2 regions of the Virgibacillus sp. genome follow, and region 1 is predicted to be linked to the other one. Evidence: predicted binding sites of a transcription regulator. Region 1 holds the regulator's gene; the other holds the start of a gene.

Region 1 (11,676 bases):
CAGATTTCTATGGTGAGTAACGCTGTCGTTTTGTTTCTACGATAAAACTAAAAATTTATATTCCAGATATAAGGTGCTGTAAGACTTCCACTTCTAGAATACCATCTAATCACCGCTTTGTTTAGAATCCTTTAGCTTATACCTTATGGTACTAACAATTACTGGGGGGTGTAAAAAACTCCCACAGATTGTAGATCACTTTATACTTTCCTGTAGTGTAAAACAAAATCACAATACAAATCTTTTCTCCACAATACCAGTATTTCCTTTTTCTTTTTCCCGCATTTTTTGCTATCATAAATATAGTTATATATGAAATTTGGTGAGCGACAAGTGGATGAGTTTCAATTTATAAACACAATTAAACAAAATTACTACAGACAGTCATCTGTGGTAAAAGGTATAGGCGATGATGCAGCCGTTTTTCGGCAAAATACAAAAGATATCGTTACTGCTGTTGATACGTTTGTGGAAGGTGTTCATTTTCGAAAAGATACGATGTCTGCTTATGATATTGGTTTTCGTGCTTTAGTGGCAAATATTAGTGATTTAGCTGCTATGGGTGCTCAACCTGCTTTTTATTTGGTTTCCATTGTTTTTCCCAGCCATTGGTCCCCACAAGAAGTGCAGCATATTTTCCAAGGAATGAAGGCAATAGGAAGAAGTTATAATATGGATTTAATTGGGGGGGACACAGTGTCTGGAAACGAACTCGTTTTAACAATTACTGTTATAGGCTATGTTGAAAAAGCACAAGCTCGATATAGACATCATGCCAGAGCTGGTGATATTGTCTTTGTTACGGGAACTTTAGGTGATTCACAAGCTGGTTATCATATTATAACAAATCAAAAGAAGTATAAAGATGCTGCTTATTACACGGAACGCCACCGAAGACCAGTTCCTCGAGTTGATTTTGCTCTTGGGATACCTAGAACAGTTCGCGTTGCGTTAAACGATGTGAGTGATGGTATAGCTAATGAGGCTGCAGAGATAGCAACAGCATCAGATGTAAGCATGCAACTTTTTGATGAAGCCATTCCGGTCCATGAGAGTTTTCATCAGTTTTCTAAGTCTAAGCAGTATCAATGGAAGTATTTTGGCGGAGAGGACTTTGAATTAATAGGTACAGTTGCTGCAACGAATTGGGATATATTAGTTGATACTGCAAAAAGAGTCAATTTACAACTGACGCAAATAGGAAAGGTATTTTATGAACCCGAATATAATCATGTTTACATAAACAAAGGAAATCAGCAATTAGAAAGATTGCTACAAAAAGGGTATAATCACTTAAAGTAGGTGTACAGATTAAATGTATGAAATAATAACAAATACAGAAGAAACAACCATAGATTTAGGCGAAAAGTTGGCTTTGTTATTGAGTCCTGGAGATGTTGTTACGTTAGAAGGCGATCTTGGTACGGGAAAAACTACATTCACAAAAGGCTTAGCTACAGGGCTTGGAGTAAAACGACATGTATCTAGCCCGACATTCACAATTATTAAGGAATATGAAGGTGAATTGCCTCTTTATCATATGGATGTGTATCGGTTGGAAAATAGCGAAGAGGATATAGGTTTTGATGAGTATTTTCATGGAGAAGGAATAACGGTTGTGGAATGGCCGCAATTTATAGCTTCTTTCTTACCAGGAGAGTATTTGGAGGTAAAGCTTGCTAGTATTGACGAAAAATCACGAAAGTTTACCTTTATCCCACATGGTTATCACCATGAATGGGTAGTAGAACAGTTAAAAAGTTAATTCGACATACGAGGAGTTATTGACATGAATATACTTGCAATGGATACATCGAATCAAGTATTAGGTGTTGCCATTCAACAAGATGATACAATACTAGGTGAAATGGTTACAAATTTACCTAAAAATCATTCCGTTCGATTAATGCCTGCTATAGATAGACTAATGCAGGAAGTAAATATGAAACCAGAACAGTTGGACAAAATAGTAGTAGCTAAAGGGCCAGGTTCTTATACAGGTGTTCGTATAGGATTATCTACAGCAAAATCGATGGCGTGGGCGTTAAATATACCTGTTATTGGCGTATCAAGCTTAGAAGTGCTTGCTTATCAAGGACGTTTTTTTAATGGTATTATTTCCCCTTTCTTTGATGCTAGAAGAGGGTTAGCCTATGCAGGGTGCTATCGTTTTGTAAATAATCAGTTACAACTTTTCAGAAAAGAAGAAAATGTTGCTATGCAGGATTTACTTGAGGAACTTAAAAGCTTGGAAAAATCAATTTTATTTTTAAGTCCAGACATATCCATTCATCAAGAACAAATTATATCAATAGTAGGGAATAGAGCAGTGATCCCAGAAGAGCAGGTTCATGTAATTCGTCCTACGCATTTAATTGCAGCGGCTAAAGAAAAACAAGTAGGGTCTACACATACACTACGTCCTAATTACCTTCGTTTAGCAGAAGCTGAGGCTAAATGGTTAGAAAGTAATAAAGGTTGTTAACTTCGTGATGAAGCAGGAAGTTAACATAAGAAAAATGCGAGTAGCAGATATTGATGCTGTTATGTATGTGGAGAAAGAATCATTTGCTACAGCTTGGTCAGAGGAAATTTTTAAACAGGAGCTTGTTGAAAATCCATATGGCCATTATTTTATTATTGAATGTAATGGAGAGATTGTCGGTTATGTAGGCATATGGATTGTCTTTGATGATGCACAAATAACCAATATTGCTATTTTGCCATCTCAGCGTGGAAGAAAATTAGGTGAACAGCTTTTCCGACATGTATTTAAATATGCACTTATCTATGGAGTGCGTCGTTTATCATTAGAGGTGCGAAAGTCTAATATTGTTGCTCAAAAGCTCTATCGCAAATTTGGGCTTGTAGCTGGTGGCATTAGAAAGCAATATTATACAGATAATCAGGAGGACGCAATTGTGATGTGGGTGAATATAAATGAGTAAAGAAGTAGTAATATTAGGTATTGAAACAAGTTGTGATGAGACGGCAGTTGCAATTGTCAAGAATGGCAAAAAAATCTTGTCCAATGTCGTTTCATCACAGATTGAAAGCCATAAGCGGTTTGGTGGTGTTGTCCCAGAAATTGCTTCCCGACATCATGTAGAGCAAATTACATATGTTTTAGAAGAAGCTATGGAACAAGCAGCTATTAGTTGGAGTGAAATTGACGGGATCGCTGTAACAGAAGGACCAGGTCTAGTGGGAGCACTGTTAGTTGGTGTGAATGCAGCTAAAGCTCTGGCCTTTAGTAAACATAAGCCATTAATTGGTGTACATCATATAGCAGGTCATATCTATGCAAATCGCTTGCAGGATGAATTTAAATTTCCTTTATTAGGACTGATCGTCTCCGGCGGGCATACAGAGTTAGTAATTATGAAAGCGCATGGTGAGTATGAAGTCATTGGCGAAACAAGAGATGATGCAGCGGGAGAAGCATATGATAAAGTAGCAAGGCTATTAAATCTACCTTATCCAGGTGGTCCCGAAATTGATAAGTTAGCAAAACGAGGAGAAGAAACGATTGATTTTCCAAGAGCTTGGTTGGAGCCAGATAGTTATGACTTCAGTTTTAGTGGATTAAAATCATCGGTTACAAATACAATTCATAATGCAAAACAACGTGGTGTATCGTTAAAAGCAGAAGATATTGCTGCAAGCTTTCAAGCTAGTGTAGTAGATGTATTAACCATGAAAACAGTACGTGCAGCTAAAGAGTACCATGTAAAACAAGTCATCGTAGCTGGAGGTGTGGCGGCTAATAAAGGGCTTCGATCTTCTTTACAGCAGGAATTTGCCAACTTACAAATCCCTTTACAAATTCCGCCACTTTCTTTATGTACAGACAATGCTGCGATGATTGCAGCTGCTGGTACAATTGCTTTTGAGCAAGGGAGAAGGTCTGGACTAGATTTAAATGCTCGAGCGTCCATGCTGTTAAAGTAATCCACAACCATCCACAAGTATGTGAATAACTGTTAAGAATAGTGTTCTAGTAATAGCTTTATTGTGCATATGTTTGTGGATATATATAAACAATGCTGTGGATAGTGTGAATAACATATGAGAAACGTTGGGAGCAACTGCATGAAGATAGGGTTTTCCGTGTGTATAATGTTAGAGTAAAAGCAGAAATTTGGTGATAAGCAATGTCAAAAAAGCAATCCTATTATATACAAACAGATTTAATCTCTATATTTATATTACTTGTATGTGTCAGTTTGCTTTCGATCTATAATGCACAACAGTTAGAACAGTACAGCACAAACTTTATGCTGCAGCAAGCAGTTTGGTTTACGGTCGGAATTGGTATCGTTGCAGCTATACAATACTTAGATATGGAGCAAATATATAAAGCAAGTGGATACATTTATGCATTTGGTGTATTCGTACTCTTGGTGTTACTAATTAGCCCAGAAAGTATTGCACCATATACAAATGGAGCAAAAAGTTGGTTTAATTTAAGGGTTGCTACAATACAACCTTCCGAATTTACAAAAATAACGACCATCATTTATATGGCTACAGTTATTCAAAAGCATAAAGAAAAATTTATTAAACCAAGCATTAAATCCGATATTAAACTGCTTATTAAAATTTTGGCCGTGGTAGCTGTACCTGTGGCACTAATTATGAAGCAACCTGATTTTGGAACGTCAATGGTTTATTTATTTATAGCTGGGGTTATCATTATCCTTTCAGGTATTCATTGGAAAATACTAACGACATTAATTGTGAGTATCACTTCTGTTGCTGGAGCTACGCTAGCTTTTATTGTAAAATTTCCTGATTTAGCAAAGCAGCTAGTCGGCGAGGGACAAAAATATCAAATAGATCGCATACTAACTTGGTTTGATCCATCTCAACAAGCAAGTGATGCAAATTGGCATTTTAATCAAGCTTTTATGGCACTCGGGTCTGGTCAATTGTTTGGTAAAGGAATGGGGAGTCAGGAAGTGTCGTTTCCCGAAGCGCAAACGGATTTTATTTTCTCCATCATCGGGGAGAGTTTCGGCTTCGTTGGCGGCGCACTTGTGATCTTTTTATACTTTATCTTTTTATATAAATTAGTAATGATTGGCTTATCTATTTATAGCCACTCCCCGTTTTCCGCTTATATTTGTTTTGGGTTTATGAGTTTATTGCTTGTTCACGTCTTTCAAAATATTGGTATGGCGCTAGGTATTATGCCGGTAACAGGAATACCGCTACTTTTTATAAGTTATGGAGGTAGTTCTGTAATGGCTTCTATGCTTGGTTTTGGAGTTATTTATCGGATAGCTGTGGAAAACTCTATTCAAAATGATTATTTATTTAAATAGAACATGTGGATAAATTAAATGGTTTGGGTTATCCACATGTGTATAAAGGAAACCTCTGATAGTAGGAGTTTTCCCACTTTATTTAATCGTTTAAAGTTGTGAAATCCATGATATATCCTAAGATGGTACTTTTTTCTGATAAGTGGTGCTTCGAACTCAACAGGATTTTCTATAGTATTAGAAAAACTTGGCTTATCGCTAATTCTTTATGGCTTTCTTATAATATAATATAATATAATATAAAATAAAACTTACCCACATGACTTAGTCATGTGGGTAAGTTAATCTTCTAGTAAGTCTGCCCATTCTTCCATGAAGAGGTTCACTTTTTGTTTACGGCGATTGACTTCTTCTGACAATTCTAATGCTTTTTCATGGTCTTGAAAGATTTCTGGTAACTCCATCTGACTTTCTAGCTGCTCTATATCGTTTTCTAACTGTTCAATTTCAGTTTCAAGTTCTTCAATTCGTCTTTTTTTCTTTCTTTGCTCGCGCTGTAATTGCTTATCGCGTTCAAAATGGCGTTTTCTTTCTGAAGCGGGAGCTTGTTCACTTTGATTGGATGATTCGTTTAATCGTTTTAATTCAGCTTCCTCCGCTTTTTTTTCTAAATAATAATCGTAATCGCCAAGGTAAATGGTTGTTTTCACCTTTTGCATTTCAACTACTTGATCAGCAATCTTATTAATAAAGTAACGGTCATGAGAAACGAATAAAATCGTACCAGGAAAATCTATTAAGGCAGCTTCGAGTACTTCTTTACTATCAATATCTAAATGGTTGGTTGGTTCATCAAGAATTAGAAAATTAGCTTGTTGCATCATTAATTTTGCTAAAGCCAGGCGTGCTTTCTCACCGCCACTTAATGCATTTACAGGCTTTAATACATCTTCACCAGAAAACAAGAAATTACCGAGAACAGTCCGAATATCTTTTTCATTTGTGGTTGGATAGTCATCCCATAATTCCATTAACACGGTTTTAGAAGAGTTTAAGTTTGCTTGTTCTTGGTCATAGTAGCCGATTTGTACGTTTGTTCCGAGCTGTACAGTCCCTTGGATCGCTTTTAATTTTCCCAACACAATTTTTAGTAGCGTCGTTTTCCCAACTCCGTTTGGACCAACTAGAGCCACGCTTTCTCCGCGATTGATTTGCAAATGTACATTTTGGAATAAATTTTCTTCTTCATTCGGATATCGAAATAATAAATTATCTATTTTCAACACATCGTTGCCACTCCGGCGGCTTACTTGAAACGAGAAAGAAGCAGAGGCTTCATCCCCTAATGGTTTGTCTATTTTATCCATTTTATCTAGTTGTTTCCTTCTGCTTTGTGCTCGTTTTGTAGTTGAAGCTCGTACAATATTACGTTGAATAAAGTCTTCCATTTTCTTGATTTCAGTCTGTTGCTTTTCGTATTCTTTCCACTCTCTTTCGAAATCAAGCGCTTTTTGCTCTAAATACTTGCTATATGTTCCGACATAACGCTTTGTTTGATGGCGAGCTATTTCATACACAATAGATACCGTTTTATCTAGAAAGTAACGATCGTGGGAAACGACTACTATCGCACCAGGATAACTATTTATGTAGCTTTCTAGCCAATTTAACGTTGCAATATCTAAATGGTTGGTCGGTTCATCTAAAATGAGTAATTGTGGTTTTTTTAATAGCAGCTTTCCTAATGAAAGTCGTGTTTTTTGACCGCCGCTTAGCGTTTGAATAGGTGTATCATAGTCAAACAAATGAAAATTCAACCCTGTTAATACCGCTTTTATATCCGCTTCATATGTATATCCGCCATTTTGTTCATAAGCGTGACGTAAACGGTCATAATCATGCAATAGTTTTTCATAGGCTTCAGAAGTATAACTTGTTGCCTGTTCCATCTTTTCTTCAATTATTCGCAGTTGTTTTTCTTGTTTCGTTAATTCAGGGAAAACAGTAAGCATCTCCTGCCAAATTGTTTTTTCAGACTCTAGTGCAGTATGTTGAGCTAGGTAACCCAAAGTAAGGTCTTTAGGCATAAATAATTCACCTTGGTCATAACTTAGTTCCCCTGCCATTATTTTTAATAATGTTGATTTTCCGGAGCCATTTCTTCCCACGATAGCTATTCGATCATGGTCTTTTACTTCTAGCTTTATATTTGATAAAATTTCATCAGCACCAAATGATTTTGAAAGACCGTTCATTTGCATTCGTATCATAATATACCCCCATCTCTCTTCTAGTGTATCTTACTTTCCTAAAATCAATCAATACAATTGTGAACTAAGTCACGACTTATTTCCAGTTTTCTGCTAAAATAAAAGAGAGTTAGTAATTAAAACCAAATCCCCCGAATGATTCTAGGTTAGGAAAGTTGGATCAAAAGTATTGATGCAGTTTTAACTCGAAATCTATATCAAGAGGAAAGGATACTTTTTTAGTCGCTTTATTATGTAAGCGATACACAATAGGTTACGAAAAATTTTTAACTGTAAAGTCAAGAAATTGGTAACAGCATGCTGTAGAAAATTAAAATATAATAGTTGAAGTGGAGGATGATAAAATGATGGAGCAAAATAAAATACCTCAAGCGACTGCTAAAAGATTACCTTTATATTATCGATTCATAAATAATTTAAATCATCAAGGGAAAAAGCGTGTTTCTTCTAAAGAATTAAGTGATGCGGTAAAAGTAGATTCAGCTACCATTCGCCGAGATTTTTCCTATTTTGGCGCTCTAGGTAAAAAAGGGTACGGTTATAATGTGGAGTATTTGCTTGAATTTTTTCGGAAAACATTAGATCAAGATGAAACAACAGAGGTTGCACTAATAGGCGTTGGGAATTTAGGTACTGCATTTTTACATTATAATTTTATGAAGAATAATAATATTGCGATTAAAATGGCATTTGATAGTAACCCTGAAAAAGTCGGCACGATGGTTAGTGATGTACCTGTTTATCATATAGAGGAATTAGAGGATAGATTGGGTGATATTAAAGTGGCCATATTGACTATTCCTGGAAGTGAGGCACAACCTATGGCTGATCATTTGGTTAATAGGGGAGTGGAAGGGATACTCAATTTCACGCCAGCAAGAATAACTGTACCAAAGCATATCCGCGTACATCATATCGATCTAGCTGTGGAGTTACAAGCATTAGTTTATTTCTTAAAACATTATCCTCTAATTACAGAGGATGAAGAAGAGGAAGTACCCATGGATTGAGGTAGTTCAAGTGTAAAAGAGGAAAACACGCAAAAAATGATGGCTTCCTGAAGGGGAGACATCATTTTTTGTACTTATAGGAAAGTATAAAAGCTTCAAGGTTTATAGTGTGTAAGAAAAATGACAGCGTTTTTTCACCATAAGACTAGGTGGCAAGCCAAGTTTTTCTAACATTATAGAAAAGGATAAAGTATCAGATAAACAAGCTCTTTACAAGATACGGGAGTGCTGATATACATAATGAGCCTTCGTGCATGTCGGGGCTTCACCTTCCCCTGTACAAAAAAGCTGTCATCAGCTAAAGTTCCAATATCTATCTACTTTAATTCCTTCCTCACTAGCTCATAATGGATAAACAAATAAAATTAAAAATCATATTGCTTCATTCTTAAGCGTTTGAAATGTTAATAGAGCGTATCGAATTGTGAATCTTATGTTTTATTGTTGCGTTTTTGTCGAATATGAATGGCGATTAAGCGGATGCCTACACCTGTCTCCAGTGTGGCGAATAATGCTAACACCATTGTTGTTATATTCCACATTGTTTCGTCTACACTTAAAATAGCAACATAAGTGAAAAATGCTCCCATAATAAGGTAGATAATTCCCATTGTTTTGGGAGAAATCTTCATATTTTAAGCCTCCAACCAAAGCCTATTTTTCATACTACATGTAAGTAGAACGTTTACCATAAAGATTTGGTAACGTTTTTTATTAAATCCTATAAGTTAATGGTAGCATAGACGTGCGCGTATGCAAGGTAACTTATGATAAAAGGACGGTTTGTAGCTCGTTTAGTTGCTTTTCTATCTCTGCAGGATCAAGATTGTATTGCGCAATAACAACTAGTCCATTCATAGCCATGTGAGCAAATATGGGTACGATAATTCGTTTCGTTTCCACATACAAGTAAGCAAATACAAGCCCCATTGTTCCGTAAACTAAAATATGTTGTGGTTCGCCATGAATAATCGCGAAAAGAGCCGCAGATATGAGCGCTGCAATAAAGAAATTCGTTCGTTTATATAGATTTCCAAATATAATTTTGCGAAAAATAATTTCTTCTAAAATAGGAGCAGTCAAAACTGGAATAATTACAAACAAAGGAACAGCACGAGCCATTGCCATTATTCCTTGTGTATTTTCTGAACCGGGTTCGATTCCTAGAAGCATTATCTGAATGAAATTTGCGATGCCTTGGCTAAATATAGCCATAAATGTACCTAAAATAGACCAAGTAATGATACCCCAAATTGATGCACCGTCGCGCTGTTGTAATCCTTGTTTCAAGTCGGGTCGCATTAATAGTAGTACAACAATAAGACCTAATAGAAAACTAATTACCCCTCCATAAATGGATGCCTCTAATTTGGAAACAGGAAATGCGGTATAGACGATACTCCCAGTTAATATAACCGAAAATTGTGTAATAATGTAGCTAATAATAACCCACCAATATCTTTTTGGCAACGTACAACGACTCCTTTTCTTGTACTAAAAGTTTAAAGGTTTAAGTAGAAGGAAAACCACGGCTTCCGCTAAAAAGAACTGGCGGTAAGCCCAGTTTTTCTAATACTAGGATCGTAGAGGATTTTTTGGTTTATAGTGTAAAAGCAACGACGGTGCTTTTTCGCCATAAAGATTTTTTTTCCTCAATGATCCTATACATTTCTATTTTTATCTTTACGTATATTATTTTAAGTTTTTCGTATGAGAAAAATGATATTCTCCGTAAAAAATGGCTTCATGTTCAATAATAAATGATCTGCCCGTATCATATATTCCCTTTATGTCACGTGTGGGGGAATAGATATACTTCATGTAAATTCATTCATAAAGTGTCCCCACATCTTTATTAGGTCAGGAAAAACTGTATTTCAATGAATCAAATTTTCTTGGAAATACAAGAGGGATGGAGAAAACCTTATTGTTAGAACCGTATTTTAACGCATGAGAAATAATACGTATTTTGAAGTATTTATATTTGAATTATCACAATGAGTAACGATAACATAGAATGTACATGTTATTTTATCATATATTCGTAATTTCTATATAACAGAAAGATTGATGATGTATGAATTCTCTTGCTCTCTTATGTGTATGTTATTTTACACTGTAAGAAAACAATAGCTTTTGCCATACAGATTAGGCGAAAAGCCAAGTTTTTCTAAAAAATTATGCTTTCCTACTTGCAATTTTCTCCGGAATTATTTATTATAATAATTGGAATTAGCACTCACTTGATTCGAGTGCTAATAAAAATATAAGAATAGAATTAAGGAGGCTTTCTACACATGATTAAACCACTAGGAGATCGCGTTGTTATCGAGCTTGTTGAACAAGAAGAAAAAACTGCAAGCGGTATCGTACTTCCTGACTCTGCACAGGAGAAACCACAGGAAGGTACAGTAGTTGCAGTTGGTTCTGGGCGTGTAACAGAAAAAAATGAAAAGGTTGCCTTAGAAGTGGCTGAAGGAGACCGTATCATCTTTTCAAAATTTGCCGGTACGGAAGTGAAATACGAAGGCAAAGAATACTTAATTCTTCGTGAAAATGACATCCTGGCTGTAGTAAGCTAATCTCGATATAAGAATAGATAAATAATAGGTAACTTGAACAATAAAAGGAGGATTTATCGATGGCTAAAGAAATTAAGTTTAGTGAAGAAGCACGTCGCGCAATGCTACGTGGTGTAGATACATTAGCGGATGCGGTAAAAGTTACATTAGGACCTAAAGGACGTAACGTTGTATTAGATAAAAAATTCGGTTCACCGCTTATTACGAATGATGGTGTTACGATTGCAAAAGAAATTGAGCTTGAAGATCAGTTTGAAAATATGGGTGCACAACTCGTATCTGAAGTTGCTTCTAAAACAAATGATGTTGCTGGTGACGGTACAACCACAGCAACTGTACTCGCTCAATCCATGATTCGTGAAGGGTTGAAAAACGTTGCTTCTGGAGCTAACCCTGTTGGTGTTCGTCGTGGAATCGAAAAGGCTGTTGAAGTAGCAGTAAATGAACTAAAAACGATTTCCAAGCCAATCGAAAGCAAAGAATCTATCGCTCAAGTAGCAGCAGTTTCTTCTGATGATGCAGAAGTAGGTAACCTTATTTCTGAAGC
Region 2 (5,490 bases), on a different contig from region 1:
CAAGACGTTGAGTATTGAAGTCCCAAGTACACCTATTCCTTTAATGATAACAGTTTATCGTAAGATCTTTCCAGCAGTAAGAGAGGAACTTGCTTTTTGGAAACAGCGAGCGAATGAAATCCCTGATCAAGAATTACGTTATCAAGCACTTGCAAGTATGTCTGAAAAAGAATTTCATTGTCAAGGTGGAGCAGTGTATGCGCTATTAGCAGGGAAAAGATGGAGAGATTGTGTACGTTTTATTGTAGCTTATCAAACAATAAGTGATTATTTAGATAATTTATGTGATCGAAGTACATCGCTAGACGCTAAATCTTTCGCGTTGTTACATACTTCCATGATAGATGCGCATTGTCCTAAGTCATTACCGAAAGATTATTATGCGTTATTTGAGCATAAGCAAGACAATGGTTATTTGCAACAGCTCGTAAAAACCTGTAATGATATCGTTAGAAAATTGGATGATATTCCAACATATCAAGAACAAGCAATAAAGCTGGCAGGTTTATATAGCGATTTACAAGTACATAAACACGTTATTCATGAGGAAAGAGTGCCGCGTTTAACAAAATGGTCTAATGTGAAAAATGTCTATCCGCTAGCTTGGTATGAATTTTCCGCTGCAGCTGGATCCACTTTAGGCGTTTTTTGTTTAATGGCGTACAGTTTAGCAGGCAGGTTGTATCGAAAGTTGGCTGATGAAATTGTAACAGCTTACTTTCCTTATATTCAAGGATTACACATTTTATTGGATTATTATATTGATCAGCAGGAAGATAAAGAGGAAGCTGATTTAAATTTCTGTTCATATTACAAAAACGAGTCAATCATGCATGAACGATTCAAATACTTTTGTGAGCAAGCAAAATTATATGCAGTTACTATACCTAACTCGAAATTCCATGTAATGGTTGTACAAGGATTAATCGGATTATACTTAGGGGACAATAAAGTGGGGCATATCCCTAATTCCAAACGTTTGAAGCGACTACTTTTTCAAACGGCTGGATATCCTGCTATTTTTTTTCATCGCAATACAAGAATGTATTATTTTCTTAAACTGTTTAAACTACAAAGAACCGCTGTTACACATAAGTAACAACGGTCCTGTACAGTTTTACTGATCTTGGGTAGGGTAGAACAGTAAATCAATATAAACGGAAATCATGTTATAAGGTTTTTATATTCCTTTATATGCGTCACGGTATATAGTTGCCAGTTCAGTAATTAAAGGCAATTTCGAGTTTGCTGTTGTACATTGGTCTTCAAAAGCTAATTCAGCAAGTTTATCTACTTTTGCTTCAAATGCTTGTTTGTTTACACCAGTGTCTTTAATGCTCATTGGGATATTTAGTTCTTTAGCAAGTTTAATAATAGCTTGTACTAAACTTTCTACTCCTTCTTCCACCGTTCTTGCTGGAAGCCCTAGCGCTTTTGCGATTTCTGCATAACGCTCATCTGCTATAAAGTATGCGTATTTAGGGAACGTAGCAAATTTTTCTGGTTTTTTAGCATTGTAACGGATAACATGTGGTAGTAATATCGTATTAGCTCTACCATGTGCAATGTTGAACGCTGCACCTAGTTTATGAGCTAAAGAGTGATTAATGCCTAAGAACGCATTGGAGAATGCCATTCCAGCAATTGTTGAAGCATTATGCATTTTTTCTCTAGCTAACTCATCATTTCCGTTATGATATGCTTTTGGCAAGTATTCAAAAACTAATTGAACTGCTTTAATTGCAAGCGCGTCAGTATAATCGTTTGCCAAATTGGACACATAAGCTTCAATGGCGTGTGTTAATACGTCCATACCAGTATCAGCTGTTACTTGTTTTGGCACAGACATGACAAATTGTGGATCAACTATAGCAACATTTGGTGTCATTTCATAATCTGCTAGCGGGTATTTTGTATCTGATTTTTTATCGGTAACCACTGTAAATGATGTTACTTCAGAACCTGTTCCTGACGTTGTTGGCACACATACCAATTGAGCTAGTCTTCCTAATTTCGGGTATTTTACGATACGTTTACGAATGTCCATGAATTTCTGTTTTAGAGCGTTAAAATCAGCATCTGGATGCTCGTAGAATAACCACATGGCTTTAGCAGCATCCATTGGAGATCCACCACCAATAGCGATAATAACATCTGGTTCAAACTTTTGCATTAACGCAGTACCTTTGCGAATGGTTTCAATAGATGGATCAGCTTCGACATCTGAAAAAATTTCACAATGGACATAATCAGCACGTTTACGTAAATAGTAGAGAGCTTTATCTACATAACCTAATTCTACCATCATCGGATCAGTTACAATAAATGCTTTAGAGATGTCAGGCATTTTTTCTAAATATTGAATTGCATTTTTTTCAAAATAGATTTTAGGAGGTAGTTTAAACCATTGCATATTATTTCTCCTCCGAGCCACTTTTTTAATATTCATTAAATTGATTGTTCCGACGTTTGTTGATACGGAGTTTCCGCCATAAGTTCCACATCCTAATGTAAGGGAAGGCATATGGTTGTTATAAATATCGCCGATTCCCCCTTGAGAAGATGGTGAATTTACAATTAGTCTCCCTGCTTTCATCTTTAGAGAAAAGGCTTCTATAACCTCTTGGTCAGTAGAATGAATGACTGCTGAATGTCCTAGACCCCCAAAGTGTAGCATTTCATCAGCACGCTTAAACCCTTCTTCTGTGCTATTTACTTTATAACAAGCTAATACAGGACTTAATTTTTCTCGAGATAACGGATATTCTGGTCCAACGCCTTCAATTTCAGCAAGTAAAATTTTAGTGTTTTTGGCCACATTTACTCCTGCCATCTTAGCAATTTCATATGCTGGTTTACCAACAATATCCGCATTTACTGCACAAGTTGTAGGATTTATAACCAGTTTTTCCACTTTTTTTCTTTCTGCTTCTGTTAGGAAATGACAATTATTAGCTACCATTTCATGTTTTACCGTGTCATATATTTCTTTATCAATAATAACCGCTTGTTCAGAGGCACAGATCATTCCGTTATCAAATGTTTTGGATAAAATGAGATCATTGACAGCGCGCTTTATTTGTGCGGTTTTTTCTATATAACATGGTACATTTCCTGGACCAACACCAAGGGCTGGCTTTCCAGAACTATACGCTGATTTCACCATTCCTGAACCACCAGTAGCAAGTATAAGTGATACGCCGTCATGATTCATTAATGTTTTCGTTGCTTCAACAGAAGGTGTTTCTATCCACTGAATACAGTTTTTAGGTGCACCTGCTTTTACCGCGGCATCAAGTAATACTTTTGCTGCCTGACTGCTACATTTTTGAGCGGAAGGGTGGAAAGCGAAAATAATTGGGTTTCTCGTTTTAATGGAAATAAGTGATTTAAACATGGTTGTTGATGTTGGGTTTGTAACTGGTGTTATACCACAGATTACCCCAGCTGGTTCAGCAATTTCAACCATTCCTTCTTGCTCATCCTCATGAATAATTCCAACAGTTTTATCGTATTTAATGTTATGATAAATATATTCTGTTGCAAAGATGTTTTTAATAGCTTTATCTTCAAAGACGCCACGACCTGTTTCTTCAATGGCCAGTTTAGCTAAAGGCATATGCTGATCAAGACCTGCTAACGCCATTTCTTTTACAATCGTATTAATCGCTTCTTGATCTAGCTGTTTTAAACCTTCCAAGGACTCTTCTGCTTGGGAGATTAGTTGATTAATTTTAGTGGAAACTAGCTCTACAGTTCCTTTTGTTTTCTCAGTCATAATAGGACCCTCCTTAGTTTGTGAAATACTGAGCAATCTTTTTACACCTTCATTATATAACGGTTTTTTATAAATTTCCATACCTTTTGTGAAATGATGAGCAAACTTTTTTTTGTTGGAAACGTTGTACTATAACAAGTAAACGATTACAAGGTTGGTTTGTTAGTATTATGTATTTTTTGTGAACAGAGGGCTTTTTATTGTGCAATTAAAAGTGTTGATATTTTCAATAAGAGGAGACTTCATTTAATCTAATATCAAAGTAAATCTTATTAGCGAGTTCTTTTATTCCAAAGACTTGTTTGTACCTAAAGGCTCTTGCGAGTTAGGGGGGCTGTGTCTCCCGCTTCAAACTTTTTTCTAATTTGGCTTTCAAAATTTGAAGTAGGAGTCTTACAGCCATTCGTTTTCGTTATATATTTCAAACCTAAATGGGGTTTACAGGTGTATTTTTATATTATAGGAAAGCATAGAGTTTTAAAGTTTAAAATAAGCAAAATGAAGGATTGATTCTCCATAATGACTTGACAATAACCCAAGTTTTTATTTTCTTTTAAATAAGCAAACTAAAATGACAATTTTCTTTTAGTGAAGCCATTCCCTTTTTTTTCGATAGCGATAATAAATGGTGGATTATTTCTTTGATTAATAAACCGATATTGCAACACATGATAGGAGCGTTGGCTCAACTGCATTACATGTTTTAAAACAGCTTCTTTTTCTTCATGTCCTCCTTCATGACCGTAATAGACAACGATGACAATCAAGCCGTTTGGTTTTAGAAAATGTAATATTTTGTTGATGGCCATAATGGTGGAATTAGCATTGGTGATAATGGTTTTATCGCTTCTAGGCAGGTAACCAAGGTTAAATACTGCTCCTCCAACTAACATTTCTTTTGTAGGTAAGTATTTTTCTAAATGTTCATGGCTATCATGAATAATAGATACATTCTGTTTTTGATTCTCTTGCATTAACTGTCTAGTTGTTTGAATTGCTTGCTCTTGAATATCAAATGCTAAAACGCGGCCATTTTTACCAACGACATTACTTAAAAACAGCGTATCTTGACCGTTTCCGCAAGTTGCGTCAATGACAGTTTCGTTTTTTTCAATAGTGGATTCTAATAAATAATGCGCATAGTGCAAAATTCCGTGTAACATGATTATCTCCTTTGCCAAAATTATTACTATTTATTTTAGCAGATGAAGTTACATGTTGTCTTGACAAAGATAAAATAATTCATTACAATTCGATATAATAAGATAATGACAATGCCAAGGAATAGTAGTAAATCACTTCAGGAATAGAGAGGCAATGGTAGGTGGAAATTGTCCCTGGTTTATTTATGAACTCACCTTGAGCTGTTGCAGGAGCGAAAATTGCAGAGTAGTTTCTGACGTATGTCCTCGTTACGGATTTCAAGTGAATGCTGATGAGCATTAAAATGGGTGGTACCGCGGGTGAAAGCATCTCGTCCCTTCTATAAAATTAGGAGGGAACGTGATGCTTTTTTTATTTTTATATAAATAGTACCTTTTGAAATGGCTATGTTCAGTTTAAGCTGAAATGTAATGTATCTAGATATTTTAAAATAATAGGAGGAAAAAACATGAGTTACCATCATCAGCAAATGGAGAAAAAATGGCAAACATACTGGTTGGAAAATAAAACATTTAAAACAAATACGTTTTCAGAAAAAGAAAAGTTTT

What was found. The regulator Rex, encoded in region 1, represses fermentation and respiration genes when NADH is low (regulators of the CRP and FNR family bind a similar motif). The targets are predictions, from matches to a motif close to TTGTGAAATATTTCACAA.
Region 2: the regulator Rex is predicted to act here: its motif matches at 3,797-3,814, upstream of adhE (bifunctional acetaldehyde-CoA/alcohol dehydrogenase).

The regions. Positions count from the first base shown of each region.
Region 1 covers NZ_JABXHF010000084.1:461-12,136, forward strand. Annotated here, with positions in the region: gene thiL (thiamine-phosphate kinase) at 313-1,302, shown strand; gene tsaE (tRNA (adenosine(37)-N6)-threonylcarbamoyltransferase complex ATPase subunit type 1 TsaE) at 1,316-1,765, shown strand; gene tsaB (tRNA (adenosine(37)-N6)-threonylcarbamoyltransferase complex dimerization subunit type 1 TsaB) at 1,790-2,485, shown strand; gene rimI (ribosomal protein S18-alanine N-acetyltransferase) at 2,493-2,948, shown strand; gene tsaD (tRNA (adenosine(37)-N6)-threonylcarbamoyltransferase complex transferase subunit TsaD) at 2,941-3,951, shown strand; gene HLX49_RS14960 (FtsW/RodA/SpoVE family cell cycle protein) at 4,155-5,327, shown strand; gene HLX49_RS14965 (ABC-F family ATP-binding cassette domain-containing protein) at 5,609-7,537, opposite strand; gene HLX49_RS14970 (redox-sensing transcriptional repressor Rex) at 7,885-8,547, shown strand; gene HLX49_RS14975 (YdiK family protein) at 8,979-9,179, opposite strand; gene HLX49_RS14980 (CPBP family intramembrane glutamic endopeptidase) at 9,313-10,017, opposite strand; gene groES (co-chaperone GroES) at 10,845-11,129, shown strand; gene groL (chaperonin GroEL) at 11,189-11,676, shown strand, end outside.
Region 2 covers NZ_JABXHF010000023.1:4,221-9,710, reverse strand. Annotated here, with positions in the region: gene HLX49_RS06740 (tetraprenyl-beta-curcumene synthase family protein) at 8-1,099, shown strand; gene adhE (bifunctional acetaldehyde-CoA/alcohol dehydrogenase) at 1,181-3,778, opposite strand; gene mnmM (tRNA 5-(aminomethyl)-2-thiouridylate-methyltransferase MnmM) at 4,345-4,941, opposite strand; T-box leader at 5,044-5,263, shown strand; gene leuS (leucine--tRNA ligase) at 5,391-5,490, shown strand, end outside.